One region of the Streptomyces sp. NPDC001157 genome, then DNA from elsewhere that is predicted to be linked to it. Evidence: riboswitches for the same ligand, from Rfam matches in the RefSeq annotation. Region 1 holds a riboswitch; each other region holds the start of a gene.
What was found. A riboswitch is a leader RNA that binds a small molecule or an ion and turns the genes downstream of it on or off. The one in region 1 is predicted to bind cyclic di-AMP.
Positions count from the first base shown of each region.

Region 2: linked by a shared signal. The riboswitch ahead of ACWDAG_RS11730 (NlpC/P60 family protein) and the one ahead of ACWDAG_RS21355 (transglycosylase SLT domain-containing protein) in region 1 are both predicted to bind cyclic di-AMP.
Region 3: linked by a shared signal. The riboswitch ahead of ACWDAG_RS38140 (M23 family metallopeptidase) and the one ahead of ACWDAG_RS21355 (transglycosylase SLT domain-containing protein) in region 1 are both predicted to bind cyclic di-AMP.
Region 4: linked by a shared signal. The riboswitch ahead of ACWDAG_RS29510 (C40 family peptidase) and the one ahead of ACWDAG_RS21355 (transglycosylase SLT domain-containing protein) in region 1 are both predicted to bind cyclic di-AMP.

Region 1 covers NZ_JBSFJW010000011.1:118,820-125,725, forward strand. The annotation lists gene ACWDAG_RS21340 (carboxylate--amine ligase) at 38-1,297, shown strand; gene ACWDAG_RS21345 (NAD(P)-binding domain-containing protein) at 1,374-2,576, shown strand; gene ACWDAG_RS21350 (HAD family hydrolase) at 2,710-3,567, shown strand; gene ACWDAG_RS21355 (transglycosylase SLT domain-containing protein) at 3,693-4,175, opposite strand; cyclic di-AMP (ydaO/yuaA leader) riboswitch at 4,180-4,352, opposite strand; gene ACWDAG_RS21360 (polyprenyl synthetase family protein) at 5,119-6,129, shown strand; gene ACWDAG_RS21365 (CHRD domain-containing protein) at 6,288-6,906, shown strand, end outside.
Region 2 covers NZ_JBSFJW010000005.1:263,123-270,028, reverse strand. The annotation lists gene ACWDAG_RS11750 (DinB family protein) at 1-94, shown strand, start outside; gene ACWDAG_RS11745 (LuxR C-terminal-related transcriptional regulator) at 113-898, opposite strand; gene ACWDAG_RS11740 (SDR family NAD(P)-dependent oxidoreductase) at 1,127-1,888, opposite strand; partial or broken gene ACWDAG_RS11735 (enolase C-terminal domain-like protein) at 1,903-2,321, opposite strand; gene ACWDAG_RS11730 (NlpC/P60 family protein) at 2,591-3,997, opposite strand; cyclic di-AMP (ydaO/yuaA leader) riboswitch at 4,054-4,227, opposite strand; gene ACWDAG_RS11725 (DUF5997 family protein) at 4,419-4,823, opposite strand; gene ACWDAG_RS11720 (LysR family substrate-binding domain-containing protein) at 4,882-5,679, shown strand; gene ACWDAG_RS11715 (hypothetical protein) at 5,747-6,613, shown strand; gene ACWDAG_RS11710 (permease) at 6,719-6,906, shown strand, end outside.
Region 3 covers NZ_JBSFJW010000034.1:17,933-24,838, forward strand. The annotation lists gene lhgO (L-2-hydroxyglutarate oxidase) at 1-277, shown strand, start outside; gene trmB (tRNA (guanosine(46)-N7)-methyltransferase TrmB) at 502-1,341, shown strand; gene ACWDAG_RS38130 (PrsW family intramembrane metalloprotease) at 1,412-2,731, shown strand; gene ACWDAG_RS38135 (aldo/keto reductase) at 2,765-3,715, opposite strand; gene ACWDAG_RS38140 (M23 family metallopeptidase) at 3,824-4,840, opposite strand; cyclic di-AMP (ydaO/yuaA leader) riboswitch at 4,853-5,009, opposite strand; gene ACWDAG_RS38145 (PP2C family protein-serine/threonine phosphatase) at 5,263-6,345, opposite strand; tRNA gene ACWDAG_RS38150 (tRNA-Met) at 6,453-6,526, opposite strand; gene ACWDAG_RS38155 (alginate lyase family protein) at 6,626-6,906, opposite strand, start outside.
Region 4 covers NZ_JBSFJW010000020.1:99,214-106,119, reverse strand. The annotation lists gene ACWDAG_RS29520 (helix-turn-helix domain-containing protein) at 1-620, opposite strand, end outside; gene ACWDAG_RS29515 (ATP-binding protein) at 834-1,292, shown strand; gene ACWDAG_RS29510 (C40 family peptidase) at 1,427-1,900, opposite strand; cyclic di-AMP (ydaO/yuaA leader) riboswitch at 1,904-2,037, opposite strand; gene ACWDAG_RS29505 (hypothetical protein) at 2,454-2,762, opposite strand; gene ACWDAG_RS29500 (ATP-dependent Clp protease proteolytic subunit) at 2,770-3,405, opposite strand; partial or broken gene ACWDAG_RS29495 (transposase) at 3,676-4,216, shown strand; gene ACWDAG_RS29490 (hypothetical protein) at 4,849-5,124, opposite strand; gene ACWDAG_RS29485 (hypothetical protein) at 5,164-5,529, opposite strand; gene dacB (D-alanyl-D-alanine carboxypeptidase/D-alanyl-D-alanine endopeptidase) at 6,047-6,906, opposite strand, start outside.

The DNA of each region.
Region 1 (6,906 bases):
TGGGTCCGGTCCGTAGGGGGGACGCGTGGGGGGACCCGTGGCCAGCAGCACCAGCAGTGTGCCTTTCACGGCCGATCGTGAAGTGCCCGGCCTGATCGTCAAGTTCGGCGACTACCCGCTGCACCACGGCGGTGTCGGTGCGATACGCAGCCTGGGCCGCCTCGGTGTGCCGATGTATGCGATAACCGAGGACCGTTACACGCCCGCCGCCTCCTCCCGTTACCTGAGAAAAGCCTTCGTCTGGCCGACCACCGGCACGGAGGAGCCCGCCCGTCTGGTGGAGGGCCTGCTGCGCATCGGGCGCCGCATCGGCCGCCCCACCGTCCTCGTCCCCACCGACGAGGAGGCCGCCGTCCTGATCGCCGAGCACCAGGACGAACTCGCCGGCCGCTTCCTGTTCCCGCGGGTCGAGCCCCTCCTGCCCCGCCGTCTCGCGAGCAAGCAGGGTCTGCACGAACTGTGCGTGGAACACGGCATCCCGAGCCCTACGGCCGCCTTCCCGCAGTCGTACGACGACATCGTCACGTTCGCCGAGAAGGCCCGCTTCCCGGTGGTGGCGAAGAACCGCGAGGCGTTCGTACGGCGCAAACGGCCGGCGGTGAACGGCACCACGCGGATCTCCACCCCCGAGGGTTTGCTCCGCCTCGCCCGAGACTGGGGCGAGTGCCCCGGGGTGATCCTCCAGGAGTACCTGCCGAGGGAGGACGCCGAGGACTGGATCGTGCACGCCTACTTCGACCAGGACTCGACCCCGCTCGCCATGTTCACCGGCGTGAAGGTGCGCTCCTGGCCGCCGCACGCCGGGATGACGGCGAACGCGTACGTCGTCGACAACCCGGAACTCGCGGACATCGCCGCGCGTTTCATCAAACAGATCGGCTTCACCGGCGTCATCGACCTCGACCTGCGCTTCGACCGGCGCGACGGACAGTACAAACTCCTCGACTTCAACCCACGCATGGGCGCCCAGTTCCGGCTCTTCGAGAACGAGTCGGGGGTGGACGTCGTCCGCGCCATGCATCTGGACCTGACCGGCCGCACCGTCCCGGAGGGGGAACAGCGCGCCGGCCACCGGTACATCGTGGAGAACATCGACCTGCCCGCCCTGCTCGCCTACCGCCGCAGCGGCTATACGACGCCGCACGCACCGGCGCGCGCGAGCGGGACGGAACTGGCGTGGCTCGCGGGTGACGACCCGCTGCCGTTCCTCACGATGCTCGCGCGTTTCGTGCGGCCGGGCGCGAAGCATCTGTATCAGCTGTGGCGGACCAACCGCCGCGGCAGCACCACCAGTTAGGGCGGTCAGCCGACCGGTCAGCCGCCCGAGACGAACCACACGAAGTGACGAAGTAAACGTCCTGGGGAGGGACTTCGTGATTCAACCGGTTGCAGTCATCGGCGCCGGGCCCTTCGGCCTGTCGACCGCCGCCCATCTCCGAGCACGTGGACTGCCGGTCCGCGTCTTCGGCGAGCCCATGGTCAGCTGGCGCGACCACATGCCCGCCGGAATGCTCCTCAAGTCGACCCCCGCCGCCTCCAGCCTGGACGCGCCGCAGCAGGGTCACACGCTCGCCGACTACTGCGACGCCGCCGGCATCAGGCGGCTGGTGACGGACGAGGACATCATCCCCGTCGAGACTTTCATCGCCTACGGCGAGTGGTTCCAGCAGAAGCTCGTGCCCGAACTGGAGCAGGTGCGAGTGGTATCGGTGGACCGGCACAAGGGCGGCGGCTTCGAACTGAAGCTGGACTCCGGCGAGTTGTTCACCGCCCGCGCGGTCGTCGTGGCGACCGGCCTGTCCGGCCTCGCGCACCTGCCGACCGAACTGGCCATTGCCGCGGCGGACGGACCCACCCCCACGGGCCCGGTCTCCCACAGCTCCCAGCAGCACGACCTCACGCGCTACGCCGGCAAGGAGCTGATCGTGATCGGCGCCGGCCAGTCCGCGCTGGAGACGGCGGCGCTGGCGGCGGAGGCGGGCGCACAGGTGCGGGTGGTCTCCCGCGGCCGCGGCCGGGTCGCCTTCGGCGCACCGCCGTGGAAGCAGCCGAAGCTGCGGCCCGAGTCGCCCTTCGGCCGCGCCTGGTCCCTGTGGGCCCTCAGCTACTACCCGCACCCCTACCGCTACCTGCCGGCCGAGGCCCGCCACTACCTGGTGCGTCGCGTCCTCGGCCCGCTCGGCGCGTGGTGGCTGCGGGACCGATTCGAGGGGAAGGTGCAGGTCAGCGAGGTCGACCGGATCGTGCGGGCGGACGCGGCCGACGGCAGCCCGAAGCTGACGGTCCGCACCCACGCGGGCCGCATCCAGGACATGTCCGCGGACCATGTCATCGCGGCCACCGGATACCGGGTGGACATCGCGGCCATGGACTTCCTCGGCCACGAACTGCGCACGCGCCTCGCGGTGAGCCGCGGCACACCCAAACTGGGTGCGGGATACGTCTCCTCGGTCCCCGGCCTGTACTTCACCGGCCTGCCGGCCGCGGCATCGTACGGCCCGGTGATGCGCTTCGTGTGCGGCACCGAGTTCGCCTCTCCGAGGCTGGCCGGACACCTGGCGGCAGCGCACGGGTAGGCCCGGCCGGCGGGCTCGGTCCGGTGGTGAAGAGCCCATAAGGATAGGGGAGTTGAAGAAGGGACGGGAGTGCGCTCCGCCGTCGTCCGGTTCGCGATGAGTCGGTGGGGCGTCCTGTCCGTATTCTCTGATCATGGCCACGCACAACGCATATGCACTCATCGCCACCGACCTGGACGGCACGCTGCTCCGAGGCGACGACACGCTCTCCGACCGGTCACTCGCCGCGCTCGCGCGGGTGGCCGGGGCCGGCGCCCGGCACCTGGTCGTGACGGGCCGGCCGGCCCCCAGGGTGCGGCCGCTCTTCGACCAACTGGGCAGCGGGGGGCTCGCGGTGTGCGGGCAGGGCGCGCAGGTGTACGACGTGGGCGCGGACCGTCTGCTGTGGTCCGTCACCCTGGACCGGGAGCTGGCTGAGACCGCCCTCGGCAAGATCGAGGCGGAGGTGGGCCAGGTGTACGCGGCGGTCGACCAGGACGGTGTGGAGGGACTCACGCTCATCGAACCCGGCTATCTGATGCCGCATCCGACGCTGCCGGCCGTCCGGGTCGACCGGCGCGACGACCTGTGGTGCGAACCCATCAGCAAGGTGCTGCTGCGCCATCCCGACCTGTCCGACGACGAGTTGGCGGCGACGGCGCGCTCGGTGGTGGGTTCCCTGGCCACCGTCACCATGTCGGGGCCGGGGACCGTCGAACTCCAGCCATGCGGCATCACCAAGGCGACGGGCCTCGCACTGGCCGCCGCCCACCTGGGACTCGGTCCGCAGCAGACGATCGCCTTCGGCGACATGCCCAACGACATCCCGATGTTCGACTGGGCCGCCCACGGCGTCGCCATGGCAAACGCCCACCCCGAACTCAAGGCGGTGGCCGACGAGATCACCCTCTCGAACGAGGACGACGGCATCGCCGTCGTCCTCGAGCGACTGTTCTTCGAGTTCGGGGAACTCGATGAGCTCCATGAGCTCGGGGAGCTGGAGGAGCTCTGAGCGGCCTCAGCGAAGTCCGCTACGGTCCGGCAGCGCGCCCCTTTTAGGGGCGCGGGGAACGGCGCGACCAGCCACGAAGGCGCCGCAGCCAACGAACGGCCAATAGCGGCACTCCCACGGAGGGCTCAGTACGCACCGAACACGTTGTCGATCGACCCGTACCGCGCGGCCGCGTACTTGCAGGCGGCCGTGATGTTCGCGATCGGGTCGAAGGGGTTCATCGCCGTGCCGGGCACGTGGTAGGCGAGGAACGTCGGGTCGATGACCTGCAGCAGGCCCTTGGACGGGGTGCCGGCGACCGCGTTCGAGTCCCAGTTGTTGATCGCGGCCGGGTCGCCCGAGGACTCGCGGATGATGTTGCGGTAAATGCCGTTGTACGTCCCGGGGATGCCGTTCTGCTTCATGACCTGGAGGGCGCCCCGGATCCAGCCGTCGAGGTTGTCGGCGTAGCCCATCGACTTCACGCTGGCCACGGTCGGGGTGGCCGCGGACGCGGTGTTCGCCCCGATGAGCGGGAGGGCGAGAACGGCGGCGCCCGTACCGGTGACGGCGAGCTTGCGGGCGAGGCGGTTGTTTCTGGGGCGGCGGTGCTGACCTGTTGCAGACATGGCGGGATCCTCTCCGTCGCCTGCGAGGTGAGCTGTCGGGTTCGGGCGGGGAGATGCCCGGCCGCGCAGCCGTACGGCAACGCGGCTTCACCCCTAGCCGGCCCGGGGGATGCCCGTTCCGGCGGCCTACCTGGTTCCCCCGCTCCTGCCGTGCGAGTGAGTTGGTCGATGGTCGTGCCCGGGCGGCGGCAGGATTCGGCGTCCACCCGACTGGCCGGGAACGTATGCGAGAGCACACGGCGGGAACAAGTGCCGACTTCACAGATCAGGCCTATTGACCTTGGTCTGAGGCTTATGGGGCACTTGATCCTTTGCGGTTGCCAAGCCTCAACTGGCGTACGGGAAAGGGGAGGCGGCGAGAGGCTGACCGTCCCCGGCCCGCACTGCGGTGTGAGTCAAGTCACCGGCATCCGCAAGAACGGCAAATAGGGCAATGGCCTCAACTCATAGTCAATCAGCCGTCCATCGCCTCATTGGGGGGCGAAAGCGGAACCTGTCATGTGGTGCACGTCGTTGTCATGACGGTCGCCCGTCGAGCACCCCGTGCTGGGATCCGGAGGTCCTCGTGAGTCGTTTCGTGGGGGGAGGGCGTTCGGGCGTGCCGGCTCGTACGGACGTGCGCGGGCGTCGCGGCGGCTCCGGTCGCGGGGGCGGGGGGTGCCGGGGCGGGCATCCGAGGGACACGCCGACGGGCGTACCGGGGGGCGCGCCGGGGGGCTCGCCGAGAGGCGCGTCGGCCGACACCCCGATAGACAAGTCGAGAGATATCCGTTCTTATCGGTTGATCAAAAACATACCGGTCGTGATCCGATACCGCCCGGGCTGCACGGGTGGGCGGCATCGGTGATCGAAAGGTGACCGGATACGCTGACTTGAGTGATGTCAGCGACCTATCGACAAACCGTGTAACCGCCAGTAGACACCAGCAGACAGGAGACCCCTCGTGACCGTCGTCGGGCCGTTCGGGCTGAGCGTGCGGGACCAGGCTCTGGAAGCCGATGTCCAGGCCGGATTGGCGGCCGTCGAGGAAGGTTTGCTCGAAGCCACCAAGAGTGAGGTGCCCTTCATCACGGAGGCCGCCCAGCACCTGGTGCGGGCGGGCGGGAAGCGGTTCCGCCCGCTGCTCGTGATGCTCGCCGCCCAGTTCGGTGATCCGTATGCGCCGGGGGTCGTGCCGTCGGCCGTGGTGGTGGAGCTGACCCATCTGGCGACGCTGTACCACGACGACGTGATGGACGAGGCCGCCGTGCGGCGCGGCGTCGACAGCGCCAACACCCGCTGGGGCAACTCGGTGGCGGTCCTCACCGGCGACTTCCTGTTCGCCCGCGCCTCGCACATCCTCGCCGACCTCGGGCCCGAGGCGGTCCGGGTGCAGGCCGAGGCGTTCGAGCGGCTGGTCACCGGGCAGATCCTGGAGACGGCGGGGCCGCAGGACGGACGGGACCCGGTCGACCACTACCTGGACGTGCTCGGCGGCAAGACGGGTTCGCTGGTGGCCGTGTCGTGCCGCTTCGGGGCGATGATGTCGGGCGCCGACGAGACGGTCGTGGACGTGCTGACGCAGTACGGGGAGCGGCTGGGGGTGGCCTTCCAGCTGGCCGACGACGTACTGGACATCGCCTCCGAATCGCGCGAGTCCGGCAAGACGCCGGGGACCGACCTCCGCGAGGGAGTCCCCACGCTTCCGGTGCTACGGCTGCGGGAGCGGGCGGCGCGGCTGGGGCTCGCCGAGGACATCGCCCTGTGCGAGCTGCTGGACTCCGACCTCAGCGACGACGCGCGGCACGCCGAGGCGCTCGCCGGACTGCGGACGCACCCCGCGCTGGAGCAGGCGCGCAGGGACACGGTGCGGTACGCGGAGGACGCGCGAGCGGCGCTGGCTCCGCTGCCGGAGTGCGATGCGAAGCTCGCGCTGATGGAGATGTGCGACGCGGTGGTGCATCGGGCCGGTTGAGCTGCCGCTCGACCCTCCGCTCGACCCACCGCTTCACGTGTGTGATACACGTCACAGATCTGGACTGAGTCCAGAATGAGATCGCCTCCGTAGTGATACGCAGAAGGCCGACGCAGGGGGTGTCGGCCGGTCTACGGAGAGAAAACAGCATCATGGGCATGTACGCGACGTTCTCGAAGCGCCGTAAGAGCCTGGTGGTCACCGCTGTCGCGGTGGCCGCCGCCGGGGGGATCGCCGCCGCGGTGATTCCGGCCCACGCCACCGGAGGGACCGTGTCCGGCGGCACCGGGGGGACCCTTCTGGCCGCCGGTCTGCGGGGGGCCAATGAGGTTCCCGTGGCGGGCGGTCCGGCCGTCGGCGACAAGGACGGCGCCGCTCTGGAGTTCATCAAGGTGCAGGACGACAAGGTGTCCGTCGCCGTGACCTGGCGCGGCACCGGCAAGCCGACCATGCTCCACATCCACCAGGGCGCCAAGGGCACCAACGGCGGCGTCAAGGTCGACTTCACCGACCTGCTGAAGAACAGCAAGCGGCACAGCGTCACCGGCACGGTCGAGGTCAAGGACGCGGGCCTGCTCGCCGCTCTCAAGTCCGACCCCGGTTCGTTCTACGCCAACCTGCACACCACCGAGTTCCCCGGCGGGGCCGTCCGCGGCCAGCTCCACCAGGTCACCGTCGCCGCCTTCGACTTCCGTGACGCCCTGCACAACTTCCAGGCGTCCGTGATCAAGGGCAAGCAGATCTACGAGTGCAAGCCGGCCGCCGGCGGCGGCTACG
Region 2 (6,906 bases), on a different contig from region 1:
CGTCGACATCGTGTGGTGGGTCAATCAGGAGGTCCTGCACCACGGGGCCGAGATCGCCCTGCTGCGCGACCTGTACCGCGCGCGAAGGCCCTGACCGCGCCCGCGCCGCGGGTCACGGCGCGGGGACCAGCCCCAGCTGCTGGGCCCGCAGAACCGTGCTGATGCGGTCGCGGGTACCGAGCTTGCGGTAGATCTTCTCGACGTGCTTGTGGACCGTACGGTCCGAGATGCCGAGCCGCCGGCCGATCGCGGCCGCGGTCAGGGCGTCCGTGAGCAGGAGCAGGACGGTCATCTCCCGGGGGGTGAGCGGGCAGTCCGCGGCCGCCGGTCCGTCGGCGGTGTCCGGGGCGGCCGTCCGCTTCCAGCGCTCCAGGAGCTGCCGTTGCTGCTCGACCGCCGCCAGCAGCGGCTGCAACTGCCGGGCCGTGCGGACGTGGTCGTCGGTGAAGTCCGTGCCGGAGCGGTAGATCATGCATCCGGTGATCGGCGTCGTCGTCTGGGGCAGAGGGACGGCCAGCACATGGTCCGCGTCCATGATGTCGCCGATCAGCCGCGCGGTCGGGCTCGCGGACCATGCGGCGCCGGCCGCCTCCCGTGCCGTGAGGGGAGTCCTGTCGGGCCCGCCCGCGTAGTGGTCCGCGAACGGAAAGCCCGCGCGCAGCAGGCCCAGGTCCTCGTCCCCGAGCTCGTCGAACTCGACGGCGACCTCGGACGGCATGCCGACGGTGCCCTCGGCCTCGTTCCAGTCGTCGAGCTTGTAGATCAGGGTCTCGCCGCCGCACAGGCCGGGCAGGGCGCTCGCCAGCAGCGGCCACAGCTGCTCCGGCTCGCGTTCGTTGAGGGCGGCGACGGCCACCGACAGCATGCGTTCGTGGGCCCCGCCCGGCACCTGTGCCACGTGCTTCTCCGCTCGTCCGCCGCGTACGCAGTTGTACCCATACCGGCGACGCCGTCCACTGCTCCAGACTGCATGCGAGCACCCTCGAACAACAACGACGTTCTCGGATCCACTCCAGCACATCGGCGCTACGGCAGCCGCAGCGGGGGAGCCCGGCGCCTGGGGAGGACGCCGGGATCCCACGCCGTGCGGGGCCGCCGGCGCGGGGGACCGGCGGCCCCGCACGGCTCACTCCGACGCGGGCGGGCTCGTACGCATCGCATCGGAGATCGACTTGACGCCACCGTGCGCGGTGAGGCCCCCGTCCACCGGAATCTCCGCCCCGGTGATGAACGACGACTCGTCGGACAACAGGAAGACCACGAGCGGTGCGATGTCGTCGACGGTTCCGCTGCGGCCGAGCGGGGTCTCGCGGATGGTCGTCTCACGGAACGCGGGCGTGGCTGCGGCCGTCATCTCGGTCTCGATATAGCCGGGGTGGACGGTGTTGACGCGGATGCCCCACGGCCCCAGCTCCATCGCGGCGATCTTCGACACCCCGCGCAGGGCCCACTTGCTCACCGTGTACGCCACCGGGTAGTAGCCGGTGAGTGCCGCGGACGAGCCGACGTTGACGATCGACGAGCCGGGCGGCATCAGCGGGGCGAGGTGCTGGATGCCGAGCAGCGGGCCGGTCGTGTTCACCGCCTGGACCTGCGTGAAATCCTCGGGGCGCACCTCGCCCAGCCGCTCGCGCCGGATGATGCCCGCGTTGTTGACCAGGCCGTGGATCTCCCCGTACGACTCCTTCAACTCGGCTGCCAGCGCCGCCCAGTCGCTCTCGCCGCTGACGTCGAGCTGTCGGCAGTCGCCCTCGGGCCGCACGTCGGTGGCTACCACCCGGGCGCCGGCCCGGGTCAGCGCCTCCGCCTCGGCGGCACCCTGACCCCGGGCGGCCCCGGTGACGACCACGACCTTCCCGGCCGGCCGCCGTGTGTTCTCGTTGCTCACCCGGCCATCCTTCATCACCGAGCCAGCCTGAGCTCGTACTCCGGGTGGATCCTCCGCATGTACCCGGTGTCGTCGCGACTGCGCACCCCCGACTCCACGTACAGCCGGTGCAGCCGGTCGAGCGCGTCGTGATCCAGCTCCACACCCAGGCCCGGTCCGCTCGGGACCGCCAGTCGTCGGCCGCGTTCCACGGGTAGTGCGTGTCGCAGGAGTGGTCGAGATTGGGGATGGCCGCCGCCACCTGGGCCATGGCGGCGAGGCTGATGCCCAGGTGCGGGTTGGAGTGCATGGACAGGGCCAGCCCGAACGCCTCGCAGACGGCGGCCAGTTCACGGGTGCGACGCAGTCCGCCCCAGTAGTGGTGGTCGGTGAGGAGCACCTGCACGGCGTTCTGCTCGACGGCGGGCTTCAGATGCTCCCAGGCGATCACGCATCGCGGGAACCGGCGCTCCCGGAACCGGAGCCACAGGCGGCCGTCCCGGATGCGATCCCCGCGGCGGCGAGGGCGGCGGCGAGGCGGCGATTTCGCCGGCGATCACCCACGAGCACCTTCGCTTCATATCCATGAACTGACGTCATGAATCTAGATGGGAGGGCTCAAGCGGAGTGCCTTGACGAACAACGAGGAGGCCGCCGACTTCCGTCGGCGGCCTCGCAGTTCATCGAACTGTTGGTGGCAGGACTCGACCGGAGTCCCTGAACTCACGCGGGACGTACGGCGATACGCACTGCGGCTTCGCCGGCGTAGTGGACCGGGTCCTCGCGGATGACCGCGCCCGGGCCGGGCGCGTGAATCATCAGGCCGTTGCCGGTGCACAGGCCGACATGGCTGAAGTTGTCGTTGAAGAAGATCAGGTCTCCGGGGCGGCTCTCGGCCAGCGGAATCACCGTGCCTGCGCTCGCCTGCTCGTACGTGGTGCGTGGCAGGGTGACCCCGGCGGCCCGCCAGGCGGCCTGGGTGAGCCCGGCGTTGTCGTACGACTCCGGCCCGACCGCACCCCACAGACACGGCCTGCCGATCTGCGCACGGGCGAAGTCGATCGCCCTGTCGGCCTTGGTGATGACGGAGGTGCCGGCAGCGAGCGCGCCCGTGTCGAGGACGGACGGCTGCGTGGTCCATCCCCCGGCCTGGGGTATGCCGGTGTCGAGCACGGATGGCTGGGTGCGCCAATCCTCGACCGCGGTGGTGCCGGGGTCGAGGGTGGAGGGCTGTGTACGCCAATCCCCGGCAGGGGTCACGCCCGTGTCGAGCACGGACGGCTGCATGCGCCACTCCTCGACCGCGGGTACGCCGGTGTCGAGCACGGACGGCTGCATGAGCTGCTCACCGGCCGGGGGCATGCCCGTGTCGAGGACCGTCGGCTGCTGCAGTCGCCATGCCTCCTCGGTCGCCAGGCGGGTCTGTTCCGCCTGGTCCTGCCAGGGGAGCTGGGCCGGCAGGGCCTGGGCGGCCGGGCGCGGCGCGGAGGTCTGCCGGGCGGTGTACCGGTACAGCAGCTCGCTGGCCGCAGCGATCTTGCGCTGGTTCTGCTCCTTGAACTTGCGCAGGGAGGACTGCCTCGACTCGGGGGCCGCCGCGGGCAGGGCGGGGGCGGCCTCCTGGCGGGGCTGTGGAACGGCGGGGAGCGCGGCCGTGGGGCCGACGGTCAGCTCCGCCACCGGCCGACGGGGCTCCGCGGAGGGCAGCTCGGCCACGGGCCGGACGGTCGCCTCCAGCTCACGGGCGGTGGCACGGCTGTCCGCCGGGCGCGCGGGCCGGGGCTCGGCCTGGCGGGCCGGCATGCGGTCGGTGGGCAGCACCGCGGGAACCGTCGGACCCAGGGAGGCACGCGCTCCGTCGAACCACCGCCGGGACACCGAGTCGAGTGCCGGGTCCGAGCGGCCGCGGTCGCGGGCCGGCGCCGCCGGCGGCCGCGCTCCCATCAACTGGGCCCGGGTGAAGTTGAAGTTGCCAGTGTCGGACTCGGCCTGGTCGTAGAGGCTGCTCACCCGCTGCCGGACGGCTTCACGGCTGGGGCCCTCGTCGCCCGTCGTCGGTGCGGCGTCGGCGGTCTGCGAGAACAGGGCCACCGAGGTGAGGGCAGCGGTCGCGAGAGCGGAATTGCGCATACCAGGAAGGCCGAAGCCTGCGGTGCGCGATGGTCGATCCGGCGCCATGGGAGCCGTACTCCTTCCGTACTCCGCCTACCGAGTTAGCTGTCGGGTTCGGGCGGTGGGTTCCGGAAGGCATGCCCTACGGCCGCTGCCCTGGCGGGCGGTTGGGCCGATTCACCCCGTCGTTCGGTTGGGTCCCCGGTTCCGGCTGCCACAGGGCGCACCGGATTCGGCGGAGGCCGCGCGTCCCGGCGGGGTTCGCCGGAGGAACTCGTGCGGCCTGACGCCACGCTAGCCAACTTGTGCGGCTCGTGTGAAGGTTGAAGGCCGGAATGTCCGATACGCTTTTGTGACCTTCGTCGTGACGTGCCGTCAGATCCGTGTGTTGTGCACACAGTGGATCCGAACGGCAACCGTCCGTCGCGAGCGGGCCGCGTCAGGGCCGCGGGCCCTCGCTGCGAGCCTCACGCTCGGCATCGCGCTTCTTGATGCGCGCCGCCTCCTTGCGGACCTCCGCCTGGGTGGCGCGCTCCTTCTGCAGCCACTCGGGCTGTTCCTGCTTCAGGGCCTCGATCTGCTCGGTGGTGAGCGCCTCGGTGATCCCGCCGCGGGCAAGACCCGCGATGGAGACACCCAGCTTCGCCGCGACCACCGGACGGGGATGGGGACCATTGGCCCGCAGCTCGCGCAGCCACTCGGGCGGCTCGGCCTGGAGCCGGTCGAGCTCGGCTCGTGAGACGACACCCTCCCGGAACTCGGCGGGGGTGGCATCGAGGTACACACCCAGCTTCTTCGCCGCGGTCGCGGGCTTCATCGTCTGGGTGCTCTGGTGCGACTTCATGCCGTCCAGGGTATCGAGCGTGTTCGAGACCTCCGACCACGGCCGGTAGCCTGGCCTGGTGACAGGCTCGGAAGAATCCCAGACGTTCCGGCTTGCGTACGTCCCGGGGGCGACGCCCGCCAAGTGGGTGCGGATCTGGAACGAGCGCCTGCCCGACATCCCGCTGAACCTCCTCGCCGTACCGGCCGCCGGGGCATCCGACGTGCTGCGCGGGGGCGAGGCCGACGCGGGACTCGTACGGCTGCCGGTCGACCGCACGTTCTTCAGCGCGATCCCCCTCTACACCGAGACGACGGTCGTCGTCGTCCCCAAGGACCACGTGATCACGGCGGCGGACGAGGTGACCGTCGCGGACCTCGCGGACGAGGTCGTCTTCCACCCCCTCGACGACGTCTTCGACTGGGACCGGCCGCCGGGCGAGCCCGCCTTCGAGCGCCCCGCCACCACCGAGGACGCCGTGGAACTCGTCGCGGCGGGGGTCGGCCTCCTGATCGTCCCCCAGTCGCTGGCCCGTCTGCACCACCGCAAGGACCTCACCTACCGGCCGCTGGCGGACGGCCCCGAGTCGAGCGTCGCGCTGGCGTGGCCGGAGGGGGCGACCACGGACCTGGTCGAGGACTTCATCGGCATCGTCCGCGGCCGCACGGTCAACAGCTCCCGCGGCCGCAAGGCGTCGACACCGGAAACCAAGGGCACGGCAGGGGGCAGGACCGGCGGCACGGCCGGCGCCCGGCGCAAGCCCGCGGCGGGGAAGGTGACCGGGAAGACGGCCGGGAAGTCGACGGGGCGCAACCCGAGGGCCGGATCCGACGTCTCCAAGGGCGCCAAGCGCAGGAAACCCCGCCGCGGGGCATAGCCGCCCTCGGGGCGGCCTCGCCCCGTTCCGACCATCCGGTGGGGAGATGGACGGGAGGCGGGGAGTCTTGCTTCGCAAGGGGGTGCGGTGCGCAGGCGGCGCCTCGGACCGGCTGCGTGCTCACGGACCGTGGGGCGATCCGGCCGACCGTGGATACGAGCGGCCGCGCGGCGGACTGTGGCGGGTGGCGGCGTTCGTCGGGCGCACGCTGCGGGGCGAGTGGCAGGGCATCGTGGTCGATCCGGTGCGGCAACTCAGACGTCGTGGGCTGCGCGCACTGTTCCTGGCGTTCCTGGCCGCCTTCGGTGTCGTCTTCTTCCATGCGCTGGCGCAGCGGCCGGCCGGTGCGGTGGCGGTGCGGCTGCTCGGCGGCGTCAAGGGCGACCTGCCGTTGTGGCTGGCCCTGCTGCGGACGCCGGTGTCGCTGTACGTCCCGGCCCTGGACCTGCCCGTGTGGGGAGGGATCACGAGCCTGTTCCTCGCGTTCGCCCTCGCCGAGCTGACCCTCGGCCGGGCCAGAACGCTCGCCATCTCGTACGCGACCACACTCGCCGGCACCCTCATGGTGCGGGTGATGCTCGCGCTCGGGCCGGGCTGGGGCGGGCTGGGTCTGCCGCCGAGCATCGGTCAGGTGCTGGACACGGGACCCTCCGCCGCCGTCGTGGGTCTGTTCACCTATCTGTCCGTCGTCCGGCGCGCACCCATCGTGTTCGCCCTCACCGGCGGGTCGATGGTGTGGGAGTCGATTGCCGTACCCAATCTGGCGGGCCGTGAGCACCTGATAGCGGTCGCCACCGCGATCGTCCTGGCGCTGTTCGCCGAACGCGGCCGCAAGCAGACGTCCGCCCGGCCCCTCCTTCCGGCGGGCCGAGCGGAATCGGCGCGGTCGGGGGCCGAGCACCCGTGCCCGGACGATCACGTCGCGGTGGGCTGAGCGCCGCCGGTCCTGTTCATTCATCCACCCGTGGCGGCGTGTGCGCACCGTGAGGGGAGTGATCCTGGCTTATCTTCGCCACGAAATCCGACATCCGGAGTAAATATGAATAAAACGGATGAACTGGTTGATGTGGCGAAGGAAGTGGCGCTCGTCGCCCCGGCCGGCCGGCCGGGGAGCCGCGTCCCCGCACGGCCCCTGCCCGTCGTCATCGTCACCGCCGCCGCCTCGGTGGCGGTCCTCTCCCTCACCGGCGTCGGATGGCTGAACCAGCCCGCCGTCGCGGCCTGGCG
Region 3 (6,906 bases), on a different contig from region 1:
GGCCGGGGAGCTTGCGCGGTCGGTGTCCAAGGCGGCGTTCACCACGGCCGTGCGTCGGCTGCTGCCGGCGGTGACGGCGGACGATCTGGTGCCGACGGCGGCGGGGGTGCGGGCGCAGGCGGTGCTGCGGGACGGGGGGCTGGTGGACGACTTTCTGATCAAGGAGGGGGCTCGGGCCGTGCATGTGCTGAATGCGCCCTCTCCTGCGGCGACGGCTTCGCTGCCGATCGGGCGGGAGGTGGCTGGGCGGGCGCTGGCCATGCTGGGCTCGGTATGAGCTTGCCCGGCGGCGGCTCGGGCCCGCGGCGGAGCCGCTGATGGATGCAGCTCGCCCCCGCCGCCCCTACCCGTCCCGTACCTGGGGGCTGCCGCCCCCAGACCCCCGCTTCGGCCCTTGAAGGGCCTCGCCCTCAAACGCGGGACGGGCTGAGAGATGCCGCCCGGGGCTGAGGGTTGCGCCCGGGACTGAGGAGTGTCCGCACCCCTTAAAATCGACCCACTGTGTCTGACTCCCTCAACAACCCCGAAGCACCCCGCTCCGCCCACCCGACCCCCGGAGTGTCCATCCGGCATACCCGTGCCAAGGGAGAGCCCCGGTTCCCGGACGGGCCGAAGGCCGATCCTGCCGGGTCGCACTTCGAGCGGCGGATCCGGAGTTTCCAGCCGCGGCGGAGCCGGGTGACCGCCGGGCAGGCGGACGCGCTGCAGCGGCTGTGGCCCAAGTGGGGGCTGGACATCGACGGGCAGCGGACCCTCGATCTCGGCGAGCTGTTCGGGAACGACAGTCCCGTCGTGCTGGAGATCGGGTTCGGGATGGGTGAGGCCACCGCGCAGATGGCCGCCGCGGACCCGGAGACGAACATCCTCGCCGTGGACGTGCACACCCCGGGGCAGGGGAATCTGCTCAACCTCGCCGACCACGACGGGCTGTCCAACATCCGCGTGGCCAACGGGGACGCGATCATCCTGCTGCGCGAGATGCTCACCCCGGATTCGCTGGACGGGCTGCGCGTCTTCTTCCCCGACCCGTGGCCGAAGAAGCGGCATCACAAGCGGCGGCTGATCCAGCCGGAGTTCCTCGACCTCGCCGCGGCCCGGATCAGGCCCGGCGGCATCGTGCACTGCGCGACCGACTGGGAGCCGTACGCCGAACAGATGCTCGAAGTGCTGACGGCGCATCCGGAGTTCGAGAACACGCGGCCGGAGGGCGGTTTTGCGCCCCGTCCCGACTTCCGGCCGCTGACCCGTTTCGAGGGCCAGGGACTGGACAAGGGACATGTCGTGAACGACCTGCTCTTCCGTCGCGTACAGCACCACAACCAGCCCCCCACTGGCGCCTGAAGCCCCACGGCCCTGCGGGCAATCCGAAGTACCGTCGCGGGCGGCGCCCTCCCTCGTTAGGGTCAATGCCGTGGCCACCTTTCCCCCGTACCCGACGCATCCGCCACACCCCGGCGGCCCGGCCGGCGGTGCGCTCGGGCATGCTCACTGGTGGCAGCGCAGAGCGGTGCGGTACGGCGCGCTGTGCACGCTGCTCGCGCTCTCCGGGCTCGTCATCCTGGCCCTGGTGCGCGAACAGACCGGCACCGAAGGGTTCCTGGTGGGGCTCGGGCTGGCCGTGCTGCCCGTGCCGCTTCTCATAGCCGCCTTCCGCTGGCTGGACCGGGTCGCCCCCGGCCCCTGGCGCAACCTGCTGTTCGCCTTCGCCTGGGGGGCCTGTGCGGCGGCACTGATAGCGATCGTCGCCAACAGCTTCGCCACGAAGTGGATAGCGACGGCGACCGCCGACCCGTCCAGCGCGGACACCCTCGGAGCGACCGTCATAGCGCCCATAGTCGAGGAGTCCTCGAAGGCGGCGGCCGTGTTGCTCGTCTTCCTGTTCCGCAGACGCGACTTCACCGGGATCGTCGACGGGGTGGTGATAGCCGGGGTCACCGCCACCGGCTTCGCGTTCACCGAGAACATCCTCTACCTGGGCACCGCCTTCGGCACCGACCAGCTCAACGGCGACCGCGGCATCGCCTCCGTCACCGCGGCGACCTTCTTCGTGCGCATCATCATGTCCCCCTTCGCGCACCCGCTGTTCACCGTCCTCACCGGCATCGGCTTCGGCATCGCCGCGCTCTCCGCGGAGCGCCAGCACCTGCGGCGCGTGCTCGTACCGCTCTTCGGCCTGCTGCTCGCGATGAGCATGCACGCGATCTGGAACGGCTCCTCGAACTTCGGCGAGTACGGATTCTTCGCGGTGTACGCGGCCTTCATGGTCCCCGCGTTCGGCCTGCTGACCTGGCTGGTCATCTGGACCCGCCAGCGCGAACTGCGCACGGTGCGAGAGGAACTGCCCGCCTACGCCGTCGCGGGCTGGCTCACCCCCGCCGAGCCCTACGCCCTCGGCTCGATGCGGGCCCGCCGCCTGGCCCGCGAACACGCCGCCCACCACCTCGGCAAGCCCGCCGCACGCGAGGTCGCACAGTACGAGGCGTACGCGACCTCGCTGGCCTTCCTGCGGCACCGGGGGCGCCGTGGCCGCGCCAGCGCCGACTTCGTCGTCAGGGAACGGGAGTTGCTGCACGAGCTGTGGCGGCGCCGCGAGGTGGCGCGCCCGGCGCTGGACCACGCGGCGCGGATGACGGCGCCCCCGGTGCCGGTGGCGCCGCCGCCCTGGCCGGTGTACGGGGCGTACGGGTACCCGGCGGTGCCGAATCCCGCGTACAACCCGTACCGGTCGTAGGCCCCGAGGGGGTCAGAGCTCGTTCACTGGCTCTCAGGCCGACGCTTCCGTCAGACGCGCGACCTCGGCCTCGGTGAGCGTCAGCTCGCCCACTGCGAGCAGCGCCGGGAGCTGCTCCACCGTCCGCGCGGACGCGATCGGGGCGGCGACCGTCGGCTGGGCCGCGAGCCAGGCCAGGGCCACCGTGGCGACCGGGGCGTCGTGGGCCTCGGCGATCTCGTCGAGGGCGGTCAGGACCCGCTGCCCCCGCTCGGACTCCAGGTGCTTGGCCGCGCCGCCCGCCCGCGGGCTGTCGACCGTCGTGCCGGGCCGGTACTTGCCGGTGAGGAAGCCGGAGGCGAGGGAGAAGTACGGGACGGCGGCCAGACCGTAGCGCGCGGCCAGGTCCTGCAGCTCGCCCTCGTACGTGTCGCGCGAGACCAGGTTGTAGTGCGGCTGCAGGGCCACGTACTTGGCCAGGCCCTCGCGGTCGGAGAACTCCAGGGAGGCGCGGAGCCGGTCGGGCGAGATGTTGGACGCGGCGATGTGCCGGACCTTGCCCGCCTTCACCAGTTCGTCGAGCGCGCCGATGATCTCCTCGACCGGCACCTCGGGCTTGTCGAAGTGGGTGTAGTAGAGGTCGATGTGGTCGGTGTCGAGGCGGCGCAGGGACGCCTCGGCCGCGGCCTTGATGTTGGCGGCCGACAGGCCCTGGAACTCGGGGTGCTGGCTGACCTTGGTCGCGATGACCACGTCGTCGCGGTTGCCGCGCGCCCTGACCCACTTGCCGATGATCGTCTCGGACTCGCCGCCCTGGTTGCCGTCGACCCACGACGAATAGGAGTCGGCGGTGTCGACGAAGTTGCCGCCGGCGGCCGCATAGGCGTCGAGCACGGCGAAGGACGTGGCCTCGTCGGCGGTCCAGCCGAAGACGTTGCCGCCCAGGGAGAGCGGGAAGACCTCAAGACCGGAGGAGCCGAGCTTGCGCAGAGAAGGAGAAGTCATGCTGCACGTCAACGCCCGCCCCCGAGACCGGTCTTCCACGACGGGCGCAAAGATCCCGTAAACAAGCGGACTACGGCACTCCGGGAGCGGACGAGGAACGTACGGGTGTCAGGGGTTGAGGCCCTTGCTGCGCAGCCACGGCATCGGGTCGATGCCGCTGGCCTGGCCGTCGGGGTGGACCTCGAGGTGGCAGTGCGGGCCGGTCACGTTGCCGGTGGCGCCGACGCGGCCGATGACGTCACCCGTGCTGACCTTCTGGCCGACGCTGACGCTGATCGACGACTGGTGGCAGAACCAGAGCTCCGTACCGTCGTCGAGGGTGAGGATCGTGCGGTAGCCGTACGCGCCCGCCCAGCCGGCCTGCGTGATGGTGCCGGAGTGGATGGCCTTGATGAGCGTGCCCGTGGGGGCGGCGAAGTCGAGGCCCGTGTGGTAGCCGGAGGACCACATGGAGCCGGCCTGACCGAAGGTGCCGGTGATCGTGTACGACACGACCGGCAGCGTGTACTGCTTGGCCAGCTCCGCGAGCTTCGCGGCCTCGGCCGCCTTCTTGGCCGCCGCCTCCGCCTTGTCCTTGGCGGCCTGGGCCTTGGCGGCCGCGTCCTTCTCCGCCTTGGCGGCCGCGTCGTCGATCTGCTTGGCGAGGGCCGCCTCGGTGGCCGCCTGGCTCTTGCTGTCGATCTGGACCTGCTGCGACTCGGCCTGCGCCATGATCCGGTCGCGCAGCGCCTCACCGGCGCCCCGCGCGGTGCCCGCGGACGTGGTGGCGACGTCGCTGAGCGCGGTCGCGGAGCCCTTGGGGGCGTCGGAGCCGCCGTCGAAGACATGGCCCACGGAGGCGAGATCGGGCATGGAGATCGACACCGGCGGCTTGCCGGTGTTGGCGCTGGCCATGCCGCCCGCGCCGACCGCGGCTATGACGCCGACGCCCAGGACCGTGGAGCTGCGGGCGAGTCCCCCGCCGCGCTGCTTGGCGACGCGGTGGCGGCCGCGCACCGGGGCGATGGACTCCTCGGTGGGATTCCACTCCTCCCAGGGGCCCTCGTCGGTGCGTCGGACGGCGAAGCCGAAGGGCTCGGTGCTCGGCACGAACGGGGCTGCCGGGGCAGGCGGGTTGGACGCCACGTGGGCGTGCTCCTTTCCTTCCTTCTCGCCTACCGGGTTAGCTGACGGGTTCGGAGCAGGAAGGTCTCCTACGCGCGTATACCTGCCGTGCTGCCACGGCGGTATCCGTGCGATTCACCCCAGGGTGGTGGTTCCCCGGTTCCCTTGCGGGATTCGGCGCGTGCGCACGGAGCCGCCTCTTGTGACGGCTGGGACGACCGCGCTGCGTTATCGAACGTTAATAGACCCGGGGTGCCGATTCCAAGGTGTTCCGCTTGATCATTAACCTTTCTGACCTGGACGTACGGCGCATGAATGGCGAAAAACGGGCGAGTTGACCGCGCCTCAGGAACCCCACAGGTATTGACCGTATGTCAGTTGTTATGCGGAGTGGGTTCACCTGATCACACCTGGTCACATACGGGCAGGAGGTGTGAAGACGGTCAGGGCCGTCGTACGGCGAGCAGCGCCATGTCGTCCGCCATGGCCTCACCGGCGTATCTGCGCACCTCCCGCGCGAGGGTGCCGAGCAGCGCGGCGGGGTCGTGGAAGACCCGGCCGGCGAGCCGGTCCGCGGGTTCGAAGAACCGCCCGTGCTCGTCCCGCGCCTCGGACAGCCCGTCGGTGTACAGCAGCAACGTGGCCCCGCTGCCGAACGGGGTCTCCTCCGCGCGGTCGGGCCGGCTCCCGAACTCGCTCATGCCGAGCGGCAGGGCGGGCTCGCGGGCGTGCAGGATGTGCACGGCGCCGTCCGGGCACAGCAGCAGCGGGGGCGGGTGGCCGCGGGTGACGATGCGTACGACGCCCTCGCCGTGGGGGAGTTCGGCGAGCACGGCGGTCGTGAACCCCTCGAACAGCTCGATCCCCGCCCGCCGCGCCGCCTCGCGCTCCAGCGCCCGGTCCAGCCGCTGCGCGACCGCCTCCAGCGTGGCCTCCTGCTCGGCGGCCTCCCGGAAGGCCCCGATGACGACGGCCACGGCCGCCACCGCCCCCATCCCCTTTCCGCGTACGTCGCCCACGACCAGCCGTACGCCGTGCGGGCTGTCCTGCACCGCGTACAGGTCGCCGCCGATGGACGCGTCCGCCTGCGCCGCCTCGTAGCGTGCCGCGATCGCGAATCCGCCGATCCGCTCGGCGGGCTCGGGCAGCACGGCACGCTGGGCGGCCTCGGCGATCTCGCGCTGCGAGGCGAGCTCCTCGCGGCTGCGGCGGACGAGGAGGTTGATGAGGACGGCCAGCACCGAGACCGTCGCCGCGGTGGCCAGCTCGGTGACCGCCTCGACCTGGAAGAGGATGCCCACGTCGGCGTGGATCGCGCTGACGACCAGGACGGTCGCGACGCCGGTGAGGACCGTGCCCCGGCGCGAGTAGAGCGGGGCGGCGACCAGGGGTGCGGCGGTGAAGAGGGGGCCCGCCGTGAACCGCGACGGGGTGAGGTAGTCGTAGCAGGTCCCGCCGACGAGCAGCAGCGCCGGGAGCAGCCGTACGAAGGTGCGCGCGTATGAGATCGGCCCCTCCTGCTCCACCCCTCCAGGTTTCCCGGGAGGGCGGCGGGGGGCGAGCCGGGTGGCCCGACCGGGGGAAACACTCAGGGCCGGAGTCCAGTGACTGGACTCCGGCCCTGAGCCTTGAGTAGCGGGGACAGGATTTGAACCTGCGACCTCTGGGTTATGAGCCCAGCGAGCTACCGAGCTGCTCCACCCCGCGTCGTTGTGTAACCAGCATACGCCATCCGCGGGGCTGTCTGCGCCAGGGTTTACGTCCGGCCTCGTTCACCTGTGTTTTTTGGGGCGCGCGGGGCCTGCGTCAGGCAGCCGGGTTGTCCGCGTGGGTGAGGGTCTCCCAGGAGACGAAGAGGTCGTCGGTGCCTGCCGGGCGGGTCTGCTCGACCAGCTTGTGGGCGGCCGGGACGGGGGTGCCGAGCCGGTTCTCCAGGTGGTTGAGGACGACCTCCAGGTCGGGGCCCATGTTCCCGACGACCCTGCCGCCGCACAGCCACCGCGGGGGCTTCTCCCCCATCTCGTAGCGGGCGTGGAAGTCGAGGGCGGCCTTCAGGCGGTCCTTGACGTCGGCGTACAGGTCGACGC
Region 4 (6,906 bases), on a different contig from region 1:
AGCCGTACTTGAGGCAGACGCGCCGCCTCCAGGAGTCGTTCGAGCTGCTGCTCCATGACGCCGGGGCCGCCGATCTCCCGGCGCAGCACCGCCTCGTCCAGTACCGCGCTCAGCTCCAGCGGCGGATCCGAACGCAGCACGTCCTGCCTGGCCAGCCGTACCTCGACCAGGGCGTCGAGCCGTTCGTCGTCCAGTCCGCCGACCGCTGCCCGGGTCACCGCGCGTGCGTATGCGGGCGTCTGCAGAAGGCCGGGCACGACAGACGTCTCCAGCGTGCTCATCGCGCTCGCCTGGGATTCCAGACTGATGAAATCGCGGTAGGTCGGCGGTAGTACCCCGCGATAGGCGTGCCACCAGTGATGTCGGCCGCCTCCCTCGTCGGAGCCCGCCAACACCAGCAGCAACTCACGGAGTTGGGCGTCCGCCACGGCGTAGGCGTCCAGGAGTAACCGCACATCGGCCGGTTTCACCCCGCTGGCGCCGGTCTCGATCCGGCTCACCTTCGACTGGTGCCAGCCCACGAGCCGGGCGGCCTCACCACTGGTGAGCCCCGCGCTCGTGCGTAACGCACGCAGTTCGGCGCCCAGTTTCCGGCGGCGCACCGCGGGACCGTGTTGCATGCGCTTCTCCTTACTCCTTCCGTGCCACCCAAATACGGTCTCTCGTCGCAGAGTTCACCGCTTTGAGCGACAGATATATGCATATCTTGGTGGATCGCCACCCGTGACGGGCGCGGTAATGGCAGTCTGGCGACGAAGCACCAGTCCGGGACCGTACTCGAACCATCCGCTCCGTGTCGGACTCCGGTCCCGTGGGAAAGGGACGACCGCGCCATGGCAGACCATTTGGAAGCATCCGTCACTCTGCCGAGCGATCCCGCCTCGGTCTCCGCGGCCCGCGGCTTCGTGGTCGGCACGCTGGCCGAGTGGGGGCTGCCGGCGGACACGGAAGCCGCCGAGACCATCCGCCTCATCGTCTCCGAACTCGCCACCAACGCCGTACAGCACACCTTCGGTCAGTCGCCCACCTTCACGGTGGACATCGACCTCCACCGTGACGAGCAGCTCCGCATCGGTGTCACCGACAGCCACCCGCGGTTCCCGAAGCGCCTGCCCGCCGCCGTGCAGCAGGACAACGGCCGGGGCATGGTGATCATTCGCTGGCTGGCCGCCGAATGCGGTGGCCGACTGCATGTCCGCCCCACCCGCGAGGGCGGCAAGACGGTCACCATCGAACTCCCGTGGACGGTACCGGCCCAGCCCATGACGGCGGCGGGGCAGCAGGAGCCGTAGTCGCTCAACCGTGCCGCGCGACAGCGCCCGGGGCGCGTTTGCCGTCGATACCCAGCGGTGCCGGGGCTGTGATGCCGTGTCAGGCCCCGCGGGGGCGACGGCATGGCAAGGTCGCCGTCGCCCCCGCGGGAGAGTCAGCTGACCCGGCCGTACCAGACGCTGGAGGTCCAGATCTTCTGCAGCTTTACGACGTCCCCGGTCTTCGGGGCGTGCCAGATCTTCCCCTTCCCGGCGTAGATGCCGACGTGGTAGACGTTGGAGCCCGAGTGGAAGAACACAAGGTCTCCGGCCTTCCGGCTCTTCGCGGAGATGTGCCGGGTCTTGTTGTACTGCTGGGCCGCCGTACGGGGCAGACTTTTGCCCGCCTTCTTGAACGAGTACAGCGTGAGCCCTGAGCAGTCGAACCGGCGCGGTCCCGTGGCGCCCCACTTGTACGGGGAACCCTTTTTGGAAGCCGCGATCTCGAGTGCCTTCGTCGCCAAGGGGGCCGCCGAGGCGTCGGAGGCGACACCCGGGACCACGATGGAGCCGCCCACGGCGGCGAGGGTGAGAGCCGAGGCCGTACCGGCCCGGACCATCAGCGACGGGACACGATTGAGCGCAGTCATGCGCAACCCTTCGTCAGCCGCCTGTGAAGGATGACCTGTCGGATTCGGGCTGGCGAAGTTGCCCGGCCGCTGCTGCGGCTTCACCCCAAGGGCTGCTCGACCCGGTCATGGCGTGACCGTTCCGGCGACCCGTCTAGCTTGGGTCCTCCACTCCTGCCGATCCACTCCTGTCGACCGGTCATCCGGGCGGCGGCAGGACTCGGCGTCCGCACGGATCGCCCCGCCGCTGCGGCGGGGGCTTGTCGTCAGACAGGGATCTTCACCCATACAAGTCCGAAAATCCCAATGGAACCGGGGGTTTGTGTCGTTACTCACCACTCACCCGTTCGGGTGGACACCCCTGTGTTCGAGGGAGTGTTGGGGGGTCCGAGGAGGCTCGGACCAGCACCGGAGCACGATATTCCGCTCTTCGGGCAGGCGCGTTGCGCAACCCTGACGGTCGCGAAAAAGGAGCCGCGACTACGCCGAATGGGGGTACCTCATCTGGTCCGTTTCAACTCCGGTCCGGACGCTCCGCCGACAGGGCGGAGGGCCCGGACCGGTCGTACGTGCGTCAACTGTCGGACTGCGGGGGCACCGTGACCCGGGCGGTGCGCCGCTCCCCGTCGAGCACCCGCAGAGCGCGCCCCAGCGTCGGAGCGTGCAGTTCGGTCTCGCCCCGCTGGTGCATCAGCGCCAGGGCGTCGCGCAGCTGGGCCGCCTTGCTCACCAGCGCCTGCGCGGCCCGCAGTCCGCGATAGGTGTCGCCGTGCTGCGCCGGGTTGATGCGGCCGAGCAGGTCGACCACGTCGAGGTAACGGTCGATCAACTCGCCCTCGGCGCGAGTGAGGGCGGGCAGCGGCGGAAGTTCGGGTGGGAGCACCGGCCGCTCACCGCCCGGTGGGCGGGGCGAGGGTGGACTTGCGGCTCGGGACGATCCGGTCCACCAGGCCGTAATCCACGGCTTCCTGGGCATTGAGGATCTTGTCCCGTTCGATGTCCGCGCTGACTTGCTCCGGGCTGCGTCCCGTGTGCCGCACGAGCATCTCCTCCAGCCGGGCCCGCATCCGGCCCAACTCCTCGGCCTGGATGGCCAGATCGCTGGTCTGTCCCTCGATGGGCTCGGCCAGGAGCGGCTGATGGATCACCACGCGGGCACCCGGCAGCGCGAACCGCTTGCCCGGCGTGCCCGCCCCCAGCAGCACCGCGGCGGACGAGCCGGCCTGCCCCAGGCAGATCGTCTCCACGTCGCAGCCGACGTATTGCATCGTGTCGTAGATCGCCGACATCGCGGTGAACGAGCCGCCGGGGGAGTTGATGTAGAGCGAGATGTCCTGGTCCGGAGCCTGGTACTCGAGGTGCATGAACTGGGCCATCACATCGTTCGCCGAGGTGTCGTCGATCGGCGTCCCGAGAAAGACGATCCGCTCCTCCAGCAGCTTGGAGTACGGATCCATCGTCTTGGTGCCGGAGCTCGTGCGCTCGGTGAACTCGGGCAGGACGTAACGGGCGGACGGTCGGGTCATCGGTACCCCTCCTTCTGCGTCTGTAAAAAATGTACAGGACGTACATGACGTTGCGATGGGGGCGGATTCTGGTGATCAAGCCAAATGCCCAGGTCGGAGGCGGTTTTCGCTGTTCGCCGAGGGCGGATCTCTCACAACTTTCTCTACGAACTTTCGTTTGGCTGGCCGGGCGGACCAGGGGAAAATGCCTGTGATGTGAAGTCCGGTCGGGTGGATGGTTGCGGTCGTCTCGTAGCGGGTGGCGCTCATTCGCTCGTGGCCATGGGCAGTGTCGCCATCCCCAAGCTCAGGTCGGGGAGTTACTTCCCGCACTGGCTGCTGGAGCGGCGCCGGCGGGCCGAACAGGCCCTCATCTCGGTGGTCGCCACCGCCTGCCTGCTGGGCGTCTTCACCCGCCGAGTCGAGAAGCTCGCCGAGTCCCTGGGCGTCACCCAGCTGTCGAAAACCGCCCTCTGGATGCCGGCCCCTACGCGTTCGCCCCGGTCGATGCCCTGCCCCAGAAGGTCCGTGAGGGCGGCCGCATCATCAACGTCCACGCGCTCATCGCGGTGGGCGTCAACACGGACGGACACCGCGAGATCCTCGGCCTGGACGTGGCCACCGCCGATGACGGCGCAGGCTGGCCGGCCTTCCTACGCTCCCTGATCGCCCGCGGCCTGTCCGGCGTCCAACTGGTCATCTCTGACGCGCACATGGGCCTGGTCGACGCGATCGGCGCCACCCTGCCCGGCGCGAGCCGGCAGCGATGTCGTACTCACTGCGCCCGCGTGCTGCTGAGCCAGTGCCCAAGTCGGCCCAGCCCTGGGTGCGGGGGAACGAGTCATGCCGAGCGCGCAGGCCAGCGGTCCTCTTGCAGGACCGCGGAAAACATAACGGGGGGCCGGCGTGATCCGGTCCATCGATCCTGCGCCAGTGACCCCCATGATCGTGAGGGCAGCGCCCGTATTCCATCCTGCACGCGCCGCGCCAACTCGCCGATCAATACGGCCTCGCTCTTGAGGAGTTGTGCCCGTCCGGGCGACTGCCGTCGCTGCCGGAAGTGGTCCGGGCCGTGCCGGACCTCGAACATCGCACCTGGTCACGTATGCCTGGCGGGATGTTGCTCGGCGTGGTCGCCTGCGCCATGCGGGATCACGCAGTGTCTCCTCTTGCAAAGCCCGGCGCCGGTCGCGGACGGCCGTTCTCGGCCACGCACTTGGACGGGTCGCCATGCAGTCGTGACGTCCAACGACAGGTGGCCACGGACAGCAACAAGACCGCCGGTGAGCAGGGTGTGTTCAATGACGGTCGGCCAGTTCGCTCAGAGACGGTCGGCCACTGCAGCCCCGACTTCGTCGCGAGCGTGGAGCCGCCGCCTGGCACGGGTCGAATGTTGCCGACTGCGGCTCTCGGCAGCGGCTCGGGCAGGAGCTGAGGAACCTTGGGGCCGTTGCCGCAGGTACGTCATGTCCGAACGTCGTCGGGCCTCTGCGTGGGCTTGTCGGTCGTCTTCGTGGCCAGCCGGTCTGCGGCACCCAGGTAGGCCGCCCATGCAAGGAACAGGATCTCGACGCCCGCGGCGATGCCCGCGGTCCGGAAGTTCCCTGAACCTGTCGAAGGAGTGCCCAGCAGCACCGGGATCTCCCCCCGGGGATCGACAGTGACGGTGACGGTCTGGCCGGTCTTCAGGCCGTCCCCGGACACCTTGCCCGGCAACGGCTGTCCCGACGGATCGGCCAACTGCGCGACGTGAGATGGCGGATCGGCACCCTGGTCGACTCAGTACACGTCGGTCACCGTCGCCCGCTCCTGCCGGCCTCGGGCGTGCAGCGCCCTCTCGTCCAGGCCCGAGCAGGTCTGGTACGTCACGACCACCGCAGCGATGGGCACCACGATCATCGCCAGGACGCCCCAGCCCTTGGACCAGCCCTCAAGCTCCTCCATGTCCGGCACCATCAGCGCGAGGAGAAGGAACGCCAGGAGATAGAGCACGGGATACACGAGCAGCGCCAGCCAGATGCTCTGCGTGACGTGCAGCAGGATGCCACCGCCACCCTCAAGGCCCAGGAACACGACCGTGGAGCCCACCAGGAACAACGTGGCCAGGCCCAGCAGGCGCGCCCGCCTCGGTATTCGCCCGGCCACAACACCCCCACCACCGAAATGTTCCGCGTCACCGCGCCACCCAGAGGCGCGATCGACTCCCTTTCGCGTCCCTCGTTCAACGTCACTCGAACAGTGCGCCATCGACCCCGGTGGCATCAAGTGGATTCGACTCAGGGGCCCATGGCGAAGGCGCCCCGCACTGGCCAACCATCATCGCGAGTGGCAACTATCACTGCGAGTCACGGCAGTCACAGACACGCTAGATGCGGACGCATCACCGAGTTGCGTGATGCTGAAGAGGCTCCGGTGCAGTTGCCGTGCGATTTGCCGGATTGGCGCGAGACAGTGAGTACTCGCACCGGGCTTCGGATCGCGCTGCCCGCCGGGCTCGCCGCGCGACCTTTACGGCTCTGTACACCGGGCTGCAGAGAGAATGCGCAGAATGCGGGAACGGCACAGTGCCCGTTGTACAGCTCTGTCGGCCGAGGGGCACGAGAGGCCGACGGGATACGGAGAACGGGCGGGCCTTTCGGGCCCGCCCGTCGGATGTCCTTGGTCAGGCCCAGCAGCCGTTGACGGTCGCGGCGAGGCCGTCTTCTGCGTGGCGGATGTCGGTCGTCTTGGCGGTGGAGCCGTTCTCGATGAAGGAGAAGATCTTCCACTGGCCGTCGGAGCCCCGGGTGAGCCCGCTCAGCGCTATCGCGCCGGTCAGGGTGCCGGTTTTGGCCATCACCTTGCCGACGGCGCACTTGGAGTCCGGTGTGTCGAAGCGGTCCAGCGCGGTGTCGAGCGTGGAGCCCGCCTCGCCCGCGACCGGCAGGCCGTCGATGACGGGCTGCAGGATCATGCTGTTTCGGGGGTCGGCGTCGGTCTCCAGGATCTGGGCGACGGTCTCGGCGGAGATCCGGTCCTCGCGGGAGAGCCCGCTGCCGTCGTAGAGCTTGAAATTCTCCAACGAGATGCCGTAGTTCCGCAGCACCTCGGTGACCACCTCGGAGCCGGCCTCGAAGGTGGCGGGGCGGCCCGTGTGCAGGGCGGTCATCCGCAGCAGGGACTCGGCGATCTGGGCGTCGCTCTTCTTGAGCATCCGGTGGACGGTGTCAGCGACCGTCGGGGACTGGTGGACGGCCAACGGGAGGGCCTGGCCGGGGTGGACCGTACCGCGAGTGATGCTGCCGGTGACGGTCAGGCCGTTGGCGGTGAGCTGCTTGGCGAAGACCTGGCCCGCGTCGAGCGAGGTGTCCTGGGTGAAGTTCTCGTCGACCGAGAGCGCGCGCACCGGCGGGATGACATCGGTGAAGTAGCTCGGATCCCAGCCCTGGGCCAGGGCGGGCTCCGGGAAGAGGCTGTCGTCCACCTGCACCTGGACCGACTTCACCCCGGCGTACTGCAGGTGGGAGACCACGTCGGCGGCCA